DNA from 4 places in the Kosakonia sp. N21 genome. Region 4 is predicted to be linked to each of the others. Evidence: predicted binding sites of a transcription regulator. Region 4 holds the regulator's gene; each other region holds the start of a gene.
What was found. The regulator PurR, encoded in region 4, represses purine synthesis genes. The targets are predictions, from matches to a motif close to CANGCAAACGTTTGCNTG.
Positions count from the first base shown of each region.

Region 1: pyrC (dihydroorotase) is a predicted target of PurR. The motif match lies at 1,887-1,904, and genes of this name have one in related genera.
Region 2: tusA (sulfurtransferase TusA) is a predicted target of PurR. The motif match lies at 1,499-1,516, and genes of this name have one in related genera.
Region 3: cvpA (colicin V production protein) is a predicted target of PurR. The motif match lies at 1,505-1,522, and genes of this name have one in related genera.

Region 1 covers NZ_JBOBHR010000013.1:67,122-70,251, reverse strand. Annotated here, with positions in the region: gene bssS (biofilm formation regulator BssS) at 1-196, opposite strand, end outside; gene dinI (DNA damage-inducible protein I) at 471-716, opposite strand; gene pyrC (dihydroorotase) at 791-1,834, opposite strand; gene ACQ3G7_RS22995 (lipoprotein) at 1,956-2,516, opposite strand; gene mdtH (multidrug efflux MFS transporter MdtH) at 2,640-3,130, opposite strand, start outside.
Region 2 covers NZ_JBOBHR010000008.1:122,923-126,052, forward strand. Annotated here, with positions in the region: gene ACQ3G7_RS18905 (helix-turn-helix domain-containing protein) at 1-22, shown strand, start outside; gene ACQ3G7_RS18910 (DcrB family lipoprotein) at 93-650, opposite strand; gene ACQ3G7_RS18915 (7-cyano-7-deazaguanine/7-aminomethyl-7-deazaguanine transporter) at 723-1,388, opposite strand; gene tusA (sulfurtransferase TusA) at 1,576-1,821, shown strand; gene zntA (Zn(II)/Cd(II)/Pb(II) translocating P-type ATPase ZntA) at 1,818-3,130, opposite strand, start outside.
Region 3 covers NZ_JBOBHR010000001.1:333,504-336,633, reverse strand. Annotated here, with positions in the region: gene purF (amidophosphoribosyltransferase) at 1-927, opposite strand, end outside; gene cvpA (colicin V production protein) at 961-1,449, opposite strand; gene dedD (cell division protein DedD) at 1,703-2,419, opposite strand; gene folC (bifunctional tetrahydrofolate synthase/dihydrofolate synthase) at 2,409-3,130, opposite strand, start outside.
Region 4 covers NZ_JBOBHR010000005.1:220,688-223,817, forward strand. Annotated here, with positions in the region: gene ACQ3G7_RS14135 (MFS transporter) at 1-644, opposite strand, end outside; gene cydH (cytochrome bd-I oxidase subunit CydH) at 816-905, opposite strand; gene purR (HTH-type transcriptional repressor PurR) at 1,203-2,228, shown strand; partial or broken gene punR (DNA-binding transcriptional activator PunR) at 2,225-3,130, opposite strand, start outside.

The DNA of each region.
Region 1 (3,130 bases), on a different contig from region 4:
CTTCAAGGATCGAAATAAACTGGCGGGCGACATCCGTCGTTAGCCACAACGTCTGACCGACTTCGGTCTCTTCCTGTGTGGCTCTGTTTGGGGTCTGGTAGTGCAACCGGAGCATCAGGGCATCATAGCTATCCACTGTGCTGATGTCCCATCCGACCAGCGGATGGGTCTGGATGACTTCATTATTCTTTACCATCATAACCCCCATTTTGGCGTGTTTAATTAGACGACGACTTTCGAGGTTCAATGCGTGTTTTTTTTGAAGCCCTTTCAGTATACCAACAACTGGCAGGATAGATCGAATGAATAAACACTCTGCAACATCTTTTTTACGCTGATTGCGTTTTTTTGAATAACAGAGCGAGATCTTAATCACTCATTTTATTACTTGCCGACAACGTCATTAAACGCTTAGCAAAGAAACAAAAAAGCCGGGGCGACCCGGCAATAAGAACAAACTTAAAGAGAAATTATTCGGTGATAAACCAATCGTCAGCGCTTTCCCAGGTTTCCTGTAAAATTTCACTTATGCGATCTTTATCTTCTTTTGCACCACCGAGCACGGACAAATTGTTGGCGGCGGCATAGCGAACCGTGATTTTGTTTTCACGATCGGGGTAATAATTATTCAAACGACGGGATAATTCACCCGCCAGCGCATCAATGGCGCCCGGCGGTAAGGATGTGGTTTTGGCAATCGTCACTTCAATGCGCATAATAGCCCCCTGCGTTATTTACTGTATATTTATACAGTTAACTTATGCTTATTACAACAGGGGGCGTAAAATTTTTAACGCTTCACGTTCCAGCGTACCGTTTCTCCGGCAAGGAACGGTACCAGTGCATCGTCCGGCAGGGTAATGGTCTCTGGCACAACATGCTCTTCGCGCACCAGTTCGATAAAGGTTTCGTTGACCGGCAGACCGTAGAAACGCGGGCCATTCAGCGACGTAAACGCTTCCAGATGCGGCAATGCATTCATCTCTTCAAACACTGTTGCATAGTTGCCCAACGCAGTCGGCGCATTGAAACAACCCGCGCAGCCACAGCTGGCTTCTTTGCGATGACGGGCATGCGGCGCGGAGTCGGTGCCCAGAAATGCGCGTTCAAACCCGCTGGCGACCAGCTCGCGCAAAGCCTGTTGGTGGACATTACGTTTGAGAACAGGCAGGCAATAGAGATGTGGGCGTATGCCGCCAACCAACATATGGTTACGGTTAAACATTAAATGTTGAGGGGTGATCGTTGCTGCCAGCCGTTCGTTGCCCTCTCGGACATAATCCGCGGCGTCTTTAGTGGTGATGTGCTCGAACACCACTTTCAGGCCTGGCAGGCGTTTACGCAGTGGCTCCATCACGGTTTCAATAAAGCGCGCTTCGCGATCGAAAATGTCGATCTCCGCATGTGTCACTTCACCGTGCACTAACAGCGGCATCCCCAGTTTTTCCATGCGTTCCAGTACTGGCATGATCGCATCAATATGGGTAACGCCATGGCTGGAGTTCGTGGTGGCATTTGCCGGATAGAGTTTTGCCGCCGTGAAGACATTGTCGTTAAAACCGCGCTCGACTTCGTCGGCATCCAGGCTATCGGTCAGATAGCAGGTCATTAACGGCGTGAAATCGTGCCCGGCGGGGACGGCATCAAGAATACGCTGACGATAAGCACGGGCTGCGTCCACGGTGGTCACAGGGGGAACCAGATTGGGCATAACAATGGCGCGGGCGTAAGTTTCGCTGGTCCACGGCACGACGGTTTTCAGCATATCGCCATCACGTAAGTGGACGTGCCAGTCGTCAGGACGGCGGATTTTCAAAACCTGGGGTTGTGTCATTGGAATGCTCCGGCTGGTGAGGATCAGTTGTTTTTGCCGGGCACTAAGGATATGCGGAAACGTTTTCGTTTGCATCTTTTTCCTGAAAAAAAGGGCGCATTCGCGCCCTCAGAATCAGAATTCAGTCGGTGAAGGGGATGATAATCTCGCCCGGTTTCACCTCGATGCCTTTGGCGAATTTCTTCGCCAGCGCTTCGCCTTTGCTGTTGTCTTCTTTTAGCACATAGGCCGGGCGCTGATTAAAATAGCTGCGCAAAGACTGATTCAGGTAAGGCAACAGCGTCTGCAGAACGGTTTGCATCTTCTCTGGCGTGACTGTCGCATCGACCACTTCCATCTCCTGCAGGTAGATCGCGCCTTTCTCTTTATCAAATACCGGCAGCGCTTTCATTTTCAACTTGATCACCGCTTTTTGGTTGCCAAAGAGGGAGGTCATGTCCAGATTCGCATCGCCGGTAAGCGTCACTTTATTCGGCTCTTCGCGACCAATTCCGCTGGCCAGATTGTTCAGCACAATGTGTGCATCCGCGACACCCGGCACGCCGATATCTTTGGCGAAATCGTTACGTTTTTGCAGTGCCTGATTGATCTCCTGTTCGCTGATGGAATATTGGGTCAGTTGGTTACAGCCCACCAGCACGCCGCTCAACATTAATGCAGCGGCAAAAATGATTTTCTTCATGTGTTCCTCAACGTGGTCCTGATGCTTCAGTCCTGGGGAGTAGCATGCGTCACACGCCGCGCAAAGACCAGCGGAAAAAGCTGAATGCACGGGCGGAAGCGGGCGCTTCCGCCTGCAGAATCATCAGGCGCCCGGTTCCAGCATCCGTTGTTGCAGGCGTTTAAGACCAAACTGCCACAGCAGTGCGAAGAAGGTGATAAGGCCTATCAATGCCAGCATCATCCACGGGAGTTCCGGTTGATTAAAGGCTTTTCCGGCATCAAACAACCATCCGCCGCCTGCATAACCCAGCGCGCCGCCAAACGCCAGCCCTAAGCGACTGAAGCCCATATAACTTCCGCGCGCGCGGGCATCTGCCAGTTGCGCACCCAACGTTTCACGCGCGGGTTCGGCAATGATCGACCCGATATAGAACGTGCAAATGAGCGTGAACAATTGTTGCAACGAGCCCACCATCCCCACCGGCAGCAGACTAAACGACATCACCAACAGTCCGAACATCAGGCGGTGTTCCAGGCGAAAGCGTTTCTCGCTCCAGCGGGCAATCGGATAGAGCAGAGTCAACGACAGACAGGCCTCAATGGCATACATCCATTTCACCGCCGCCGGCGAAC
Region 2 (3,130 bases), on a different contig from region 4:
ACCGGCTATTTTCCTCAGTTAAGGCTGATGATAGTCACCCTCTGGCAATAAAAAAGGAACCCGAAGGTTCCTTTTTTCATTCCGGCGCGGTGTTAATTCACCACGATGGTATTGATAATGTTTTCTGCTGCGGTTTGCGCTTGCTGTTGGTTGTCCGCTGGCAGCGTCACCTGCAGGGTCAGCAGTTTATTATCTACCTTACCCAGTACCACAGAAGACCATGCAGTCTGGCCTTTGGCGGAGATAATGCTGTCGAGCTGTTGCAGGGTCTGGCCTTTCAGCTCAATGGATTTGTTGGTTACCACTTGCAGTTGCGGGTCACGGCTGCGCTGCTGATCTTCCAGGCGTTTCGCCAGTGCGGCGAGATCTTCCTGGGTGTTGTCGCCGACAATCACAATCACTGCTTTCTGGCCGGTAGCGTCGGAATAAACGTGCATATTGTTAGCCTGAGTACCCAGTTTGCCGCTCTGATCGGTCATATCTGCCGGAAGCGAGAAGCTGAGTTTGCCGTCGAGCAGCGTGACGGGCTGGCCGTTGGCGTTGCTTTCAGCAGCAGTACCCTGAGCAGGCTTTTTGCTGTCGCTGTTATCACAGGCCGCCAGCCCCATTACCAGCAGGCCAATACCGACATATTTCACCAGATTGCGCATTGACTTCATCCTTTCAATAAACAGCCATAACGGCTCATCAGTGCATCTTATCATAACTGATAAGCCGTACCTTTAGCTGGCCTGTAATGCGGGAATTTCAGATTTGTCTGCCAGCCTTTTCAGCAACATATTCAAAAGCACACCGTACATCGGCAGGAAGAAAGCGATGCTGATAATCACCTTAAAGCCGTAGTCCACCAGCGCGATTTCCATCCAGTGCTGCGCCATAAATGCATCCGGGCTGTGCCAGAAGGCAATAAAGAAGAACGCAACGGTGTCGCTGGCGTTGCCAAAAACGGTTGATGCCGCAGGCGCCAGCCACCAGCGACGGTTCTGACGCAGGCGGTTAAACACGTGTACATCAAGAATCTGCCCCAGCGCATAGGCCATAAAACTGGCGGTGGCGATACGTGCCACGAACAGATTGAAGTGGGCGAGTGCGCCAAAGCCCTGCCAGGAACCCATATAGAACAGGGAGGAGATCACATACGAAGCCAGCAGTGCCGGAACCATCACCGCGAAGATAATCCGCCGGGCGAGGGGCGCGCCGAAAATGCGTACGGTTAAATCCGTCGCCAGGAAGATAAACGGGAAGCTGAATGCGCCCCAGGTGGTGTGGAAACCAAAAATGGCGACCGGCAACTGGACCAGATAGTTACTGGAGATGATCACCAGCAGGTGAAAAAGCGAAAGCCAGAACAGCGCCTTCATGCGCTGCGAGTGCGAAAATTGCGTCATATTGTGACCTTTTTGGTAAATGGGGTGAGGGAACCCAGTACTTTTTATGCTCTGTTAAACAGAGCCGCCGCATGATACTGCAATCATCACCGGATGCAATGGCTATTTTTAACGCAATCGTTAACCTTGCTTGCGTCACAAAAAAGGCAGCGTAAACTAATGCGGTTTTTTCCGTTGTGAGATGAAAATGACCGATCCGTTTACCACTGCCGACCATACGCTGGACGCTCAGGGCCTGCGCTGTCCGGAGCCGGTAATGATGGTGCGCAAAACCGTACGCAACATGCAGGTTGGCGAAACATTACTGATTATTGCCGACGATCCGGCAACCACCCGCGATATTCCCGGCTTTTGCCGTTTTATGGAACATGAGCTGGTCGCCGGGCAAACCGAGACGCTGCCGTACCGCTATGTAGTGCGTAAAAGCCACTAATCTTTGCGGCGCAACAGGCGCAGGGCGTTGGCGGTCACCAGCACCGTCGCGCCCGTATCCGCCAGCACCGCCAGCCACAATCCCGTTATTCCCAGCAGCGTTGTCACCAGGAATATGGCCTTCAGTCCCAGCGCCATGGCGATGTTCTGCCGGATATTGCTGTGTGTGGCGCGGGCCAGGCGGATCATCTGACCCAGACCGGTCAACCGGTTATGGGTTAATGCTGCATCGGCGGTTTCCAGTGCGACGTCTGTACCGCTGCCCATCGCAATGCCAATGGTGGCGGCTTTCATTGCCGGGGCGTCGTTAATGCCATCACCCACCATCGCCAGCGGCGCATGCTGGTTTAATGCCTGTACGGCACTGACTTTATCTTCTGGCAGCAACCCGGCGCGGAAATCCAGTCCCAGTTCCCCGGCAATCGCCGCGGCTGCACGCGGGTTATCGCCGGTGAGGATCACGCCTTGTACCCCTAACGCATGGAGCGCGGCTACTGCTTCTTTGGCGTCTTCACGCAACGTATCCTGCAACGCCAGCGTCCCCATCACTTCTTCGTCACGCTGTACCACAACCACCGTCTGACCGTGGCTTTCCTGGTTGTTAATCTGTGCCAGTAATGCGCTGTCCAGCATGCCTGCGGCAAGTTTATCCGGCGCGCTGATGCGGATGACGCGCCCGTTGACTTCGGCCTCAATGCCTTTCCCGGCCAGGGCGCGCTGCGCCTGCGCATCGGGAATGGCGAGCTGGCGACGTTGAGCCTCCTGCACGATGGCCTGCGCCAGCGGGTGGGTGGAGCCTTGTTCAACGGCGGCGCTCAGTGTTAACAGTTCCTCTTCGCTGCACCCGCTCAGCGGGTTTAACGCGGCGACCTGCGGTTTCCCGATGGTCAGCGTACCGGTCTTATCAAAAGCGACCTGGCGGATACTGCCCAGTTGCTCCAGCGCTGCGCCGCCTTTGATCAGCGCACCGCGCCGCGCCGCTGCTGCGAGGCCGGAAGTGATAGCTGCCGGGGTGGAGATCACCAGCGCGCAGGGGCAGCCAATCAGCAACAGCGCCAGACTTTTGTAGATCCACTCCAGCCATGGCGCGGAAAACAGCAGCGGAGGCAGGAGGGCGACCAGCAATGCCACCGCCATGATCGCCGGCGTGTAGATGCGACTAAAACGATCGATAAAGCGTTCAATCGGCGCGCGGCGCTCTTCCGCTTCTTCAATCAATTTCAGGATGCGGTCGATGGCGCTTTCGCCCGGTCGGGAAACCACTTCCAGCGTGACCAGCCGATCAACGCTGGTCGCCCCGGCAGGAACCG
Region 3 (3,130 bases), on a different contig from region 4:
GATATCGCAGGAGGTTTCCGGAATCGGGATGACCACGTCGATATCCAGATCTTCCCATTCGCGGGCAATCTTCTCACCCAGCTTTGTGCCCATGTTGACGCGGGCGCTGTAGACAGAGATTTTGTCGATAAAGGAATCCGGGCGCGCAAAGTAGACGTATTCAAACAGGCACGGATTGCTGACCGGGTTATCCGCACACTGGCGGGTAAACAGCTGGCCTTTTTCGGTGATGTACACCGCTTCGCCTGGCGCGATATCGCGCAGGAACTCAAAGCCCAGCGTATCCAGCGCCACGCTTTCAGAGGCCACCATAAATTCCGTGCGCCCGTCACCGACATCACGTTTGCCCAGCACCAGCGGACGGATACCGTTCGGGTCGCGGAAGGCAACCATACCGTGGCCGATAATCATCGCCACGCAGGCGTAGGCACCGCGGATTTGGCGGTTAGTGGCGGCAACGGCGGCAAAAATATTGTCTGCTTCCAGCGGATAGTGGCGGAAGTTATCCAGTTCGCTGGCAAAAATATTGAGCAGAATTTCAGAGTCAGATGTGGTGTTAATGTGGCGGCGTTTTTCTTCAAACAGCTTTTTACGCAACTCGTGGGCGTTGGTCAGGTTGCCGTTATGCGCAAGCGTAATGCCATACGGGGAGTTGACATAAAAAGGTTGAGCTTCCGAGGCGCTGGAGCTGCCAGCGGTGGGATAGCGCACGTGGCCAATGCCCATGTTGCCCTGAAGACGCTGCATATGGCGGGCTTCAAAAACATCATTTACCAGACCGTTCGCTTTGCGCAGACGGAAACAGTTGTTCGCATCAATGGTGATGATACCCGCTGCATCCTGCCCACGGTGCTGTAACACCGTTAACGCGTCATAAATCGACTGGTTGACCGGCATAACACCGGCGATACCGACAATACCGCACATACGTCTTTTCCTCGTTAAGCCACATCTCAGGGGTTATGCCCTGGGCAAGAAACTCGACGAGCCTTGCAGATAGTCAAAGAACCATCTGATGATGAAGCTGAATTGCGGGATAAGCTGCGACTTTTGCCAGTCTTCGCTTTTCGACAGGCCTGTAAACGTATCAAGAAAGAACAGAATGGCGGCGACGATCAGCACGCCACGCAGCGCGCCAAAACAGATCCCCAACACCCTGTCTGTACCCGACAGGCCGGTTTTCTCCACCAGCGCCCCTAACACGTAGTTAACGATGGCGCCAACAATCAGCGTTGCGATAAACAGCACGGCGATGGCAATCCCATTGCGCACCAGTTCATCTTCAAAGCCCGTGAACCAGACAGACAGGTAAGTGTAGTAATGACTGGCGACAAAGAAAGCACAGCCCCATGTCACCAGCGATAACGCTTCACGAACAAAGCCGCGGATCAGGCTTACCAGACAAGAAAAACCAATCACCGCAATGATGGCGTAATCAATCCAGACCATATGTGTCCCACGATTTTACGCCCTGTCGTCCAGTTCGGGGCGAATTCTAACAGAAAAAGAAAACGTTTGCGTAGGGATTTCCTTCCCGCGCGTAAATAAAAATGGCGCTGAAAAAATATTCAACGCCACGGTTCCGATCGCCTGTCTTTGGTCGTTATTCAGGCTATTTCCCCTCCCCCTGATCCTCTCCCCGGAGGAGAGAGGAACGGGTCCCTCCGCTTTGGCTGAAGGCCGGGTTAAGGGGGCGTAACACTTAGTTTGGCGTATACCCCATTACCACACCGCTTAACCCTGACAGCTGATTGAGTTCGCTAAGCGAGCCTTTCAGCTTATCGCGCGACGCGTCCGGCCCGACCAGAATGCGGGTGATTTTACCCTGAACCGGCGTGGTCGGCGATGTGTAAACGCGGTACCCTGCGCCACGTAATTTGCCAACGATTTCATTGACCTTATCGGCATTTTTCAGCGCACCGAGCTGCACCACATACGCTTTGCCGGTAGGCGTTGGCTTCTCATCCTGCGCTTTTGGCGGCGCGGCAGGCTCTTCGTTCGCCATCGCCAGTTGTTCGCTGGTTTTATCACGCGTGGCCTGCGGTTGGGTCTGTTGCTGCGCCTGCGGTTTTGGCTGCGGTTTCTCAACCGGTTTAGGTTTTGTCACCGGCGGTGTGGTCACTTCCGGATTGGTATTGCCACTGGCGGCAAGCCGGGAGGCATCCAGTGAAGGCGCAGCCGCATCGCCTGCCTGCACCTCTTCCGCAGCCCCTTCCGGCGGCTGGGCAGGCAGCGCCTGCGTTGCAGCCGGCATCATATCGGGTTCGTCGCGATCGCCGGGTTTCGGCACCAATGGGATCGCCGCGAACTCATCCTGGTAATGCTTTTTCTGCCCGTCGAGCAACCCAGGAAGAATGATCACCCCGAGCGCGACAAGCACAATAGTGCCCATTAAACGGTTCTGAAACTTACTTGCCACCGGTTCTCCCCGCGTCCATCGCTTCCATCACATGCGCTACGGTGTGGAACGATCCACACACCAGCACAGTATCACAGGCGTCGGCTTCCGCCATTGCCGCCTGCCAGGCCTGCGCCACATCCGGCCATGCGCGGCCAGAAGTCAAATGCGCCAGCAGCTGCTCTGCCGTTGCGCCGCGCGGCCCTTCCAGAGGGGCACAATACCAGCTATCGACCACCGGCTCCAGACAGGCAAGCGTCCCGGCGATGTCTTTATCATGCAGCATGCCGATAACTGCCAGCACGCGCCCTTTCTTCGGCAACGCAGCCAGTCGCCCGGCGAGGTAACCCGCCGCATGAGGATTATGCGCGACATCAAGAATAAGACGCGGCGACTCGCTCACAATCTGGAAACGTCCCGGCAGAATGGCCTTCGCAATCCCGTCGCGTATCGCCTGCTCGCTGACTGATAGTCGGCTGGCCCGCAGCGCTGCCAGTGCGGTCGCCGCATTGGGTTGCGGCACCTGTGGCAACGGTAAATTGTTCAGGTCACCCTGCGCATCACTAAAGTTCCAGCCGTCGGCATTAACGGTATAGCGCCACTCCGCACCGCGACGCATTAATAATGCGCCCTTTTCCTGCGCCACATCGGCAATGGTGTGCGGCATATCCGGTTCGCCAACCACGGCGGGTTTACCGCCGCGGAAAACACCGGCCTTTTCCCGACCGATGC
Region 4 (3,130 bases):
CCTGCCCCCAGCACCGTGGTCAGCAGCGCGGACAAAACCTGCGGGCGCATCAGCACCGCCAGCTCTTTACGCACCTCCGGGCGTTCCCCGGCGCCGCCTTTCGGCAGCGAGAAGAACAGACTCAACATCGCCACAATACCCAGCGCTGCGGTAGCCATAAACGACATGCGCCAGCCAATGGTTTCACCCAGCCAGGTCGCAGCCGGCACACCGCCGATATTGGCGATGGTTAGCCCCATAAACATGGTGGCGACGGCGCTGGCTTGCTTTTCTTTGGCGACAACGCTTGCAGCAACCACCGATCCCAGGCCAAAGAATGCGCCGTGATTGAGACTGGTTACGATACGCGCCAGCATCAGGGTGGCGTAATTCGGCGCAATCGCCGACAACACGTTACCCAGCGTAAAAATCGCCATCAAAAAAATCAGCGCGTTGCGTCTGCCACGATGAGAAAGCAGCAACGTCATTAACGGTGCACCGACCATTACGCCGACAGCGTAGGCGCTAATCAGCATCCCCGCCGCCGGGATAGAAACGTCAACGCCGCGGGCAATCACCGGCAGTAATCCCATTGGGGAGAACTCGGTCGTACCGATGCCAAAGGCGCCAATCGCCAGGGCGAGCAAAGGGAAATTCATTTTCATAAACTGACTCCGGAAAAGCCGTGTCGCTTCGGGACACTGTCGCAGAAGTCAAAAGTATGACATCAATCACAAAAAACTGCCGTTAGCGGAATGACAAAAGAGTATTGCAGAATTGATAACAATGCGGGGAAACGAAAACGGAGGGAGAAACCGGTTCCCCCTCGCGCGGGATCAATGCAGTGCAGCGGTCAGGGCGCCGAAAACGATCAGGCTCAGCACGATGACGGTAGTGAACAGTGAATACTTCAGGTCGGTGCTCATCAATTTTCTCCGTTTTAATTTCCACACAAAAAGTGAGATAGCGCATTTTTGCACAAATAAACGTAAAAATCTTGCAGGAATTAGCACGTCAGACGTTTTATCACTTCCCCTTTTGCTCAAGATCAGACAAAATTCGACGCTAAATTTATTAGCGTACCGGCCATTGACTCCCCTCCTGACGTCCAGTGTCTTTTTCCCGGCGTACCGCACCCCCGATCATGGGTACAGGGTGATTGAAGGCAAACGTTTACCTTATGTATTATCAGGAGCTTGAGATATGGTCTGGAGTGACATCTGATGGCAACGATCAAAGACGTAGCGAAGCGAGCAAACGTTTCCACCACAACCGTATCACATGTAATTAACAAGACACGTTTTGTCGCCGAAGAGACGCGCAATGCCGTGTGGGCGGCGATCAAAGAGCTGCATTATTCACCGAGCGCCGTGGCGCGCAGCCTGAAGGTGAATCACACCAAATCGATTGGCCTGCTGGCCACCAGCAGCGAAGCAGCCTATTTTGCCGAAATCATTGAGGCTGTTGAGAAGAAATGCTTCCAGAAAGGCTATACCCTGATCCTCGGTAATGCCTGGAATAACCTGGAAAAACAGCGCGCTTATTTGTCGATGATGGCGCAAAAGCGCGTAGATGGCCTGCTGGTCATGTGTTCCGAGTATCCGGAATCCTTACTGAGCATGCTGGAAGAGTATCGCCATATCCCGATGGTCGTTATGGACTGGGGCGAAGCCAAAGCCGACTTTACCGATACGGTGATTGATAACGCCTTTGAAGGCGGTTATATGGCCGGGCGTTATCTGATCGAACGCGGTCACCGCGATATCGGTGTGATCCCGGGTCCGCTTGAGCGCAACACCGGTGCGGGTCGTCTTGCCGGTTTTATGAAAGCAATGGAAGAAGCCACCATTTCCGTACCGGAAAACTGGATCGTTCAGGGCGACTTTGAACCCGAATCCGGTTATCGCGCCATGCAGCAGATCCTTGCGCAGACGCATCGCCCGACGGCCGTCTTCTGCGGCGGCGATATTATGGCCATGGGTGCGCTGTGCGCTGCGGACGAAATGGGATTGCGCGTCCCGCAGGATATTTCGGTGATCGGTTATGACAACGTGCGTAACTCCCGCTTCTTCACGCCATCACTGACCACAATACACCAGCCGAAAGATTCGCTGGGTGAAACCGCATTTACCATGCTGCTTGACCGTATTGTGAATAAGCGCGAAGAGTCGCAATCCATCGAAGTGCATCCGCGCCTGATCGAGCGCCGCTCGGTCGCCGATGGTCCGTTCCGCGATTACCGCCGTTAATCCCCTTTTGCGGGAGCCCTTATTCCGGCTCCCGCAGCCATTCCCGATTCAGCGTTTCACTGTCCCCCAGGTACTCAAGAAGCCAGTTCAGTGCAGGTGATGCCTCGTTCTGCTGCCACGTCAGGCAACAAGCGGCATCCGGGAAGGGATTTTCCAGTTCCAGCGCCACCCACTCCCCACGATCGAGCCAGGGTCTGGCAAAATGCGCCGGGACCATTCCCACGCATAACCCTGCTGACAGACAGGCTTCGGATGATTTCCAGTCCGGCACCATCACCCGTTTCTGATTATCCAGTAGCCAGGTAATACGCTTCGGTAACGAGCGCGACGTATCTTCCTGTATCAGCGAAGGCCAGTTACGTAACGTCTCATCGCTTAACGGGCCAGGTAGCGCCGCCAGCGGGTGTCGGCGAGAAACCACACATTTCCAGCTCAGCATACCCATATCGCGAAAAGCATAGCGCCCGCCGACAGGAATGGCTTGCGTTGCGCCAATAGCCAGTTCAACACGCCCGTCGGCCAGCGCATCCCAGACGCCGTTAAACACTTCCTGGTAAACCTGTAGCTCCACATCGCTAAAGTGACGATAAAAATCGACGATCAACTGCCGCGTGCGTTCGGGCCTGACAATGTTGTCCACCGCAATCGCCAGTTGCCCGCGCCAGCCATTGGCAATCTGCTGGCACTGTTGGCGGGTGACCTGCATTTTTTTGATAACAGAACGTCCTTCTTTCAAAAACCAGACGCCAGCGGGAGTTAACTCCACATCGCGGTGACGTCGTTCAAACAGCGGAACCGCCAGCCACTCTTCCAGTTGCCTTACGGTATAGCTGACGGCAGAAGGAACACGGTGCAACTCCTGAGCTGCACCGCTAAAACTGCCGTTACGTGCGACAGCATCT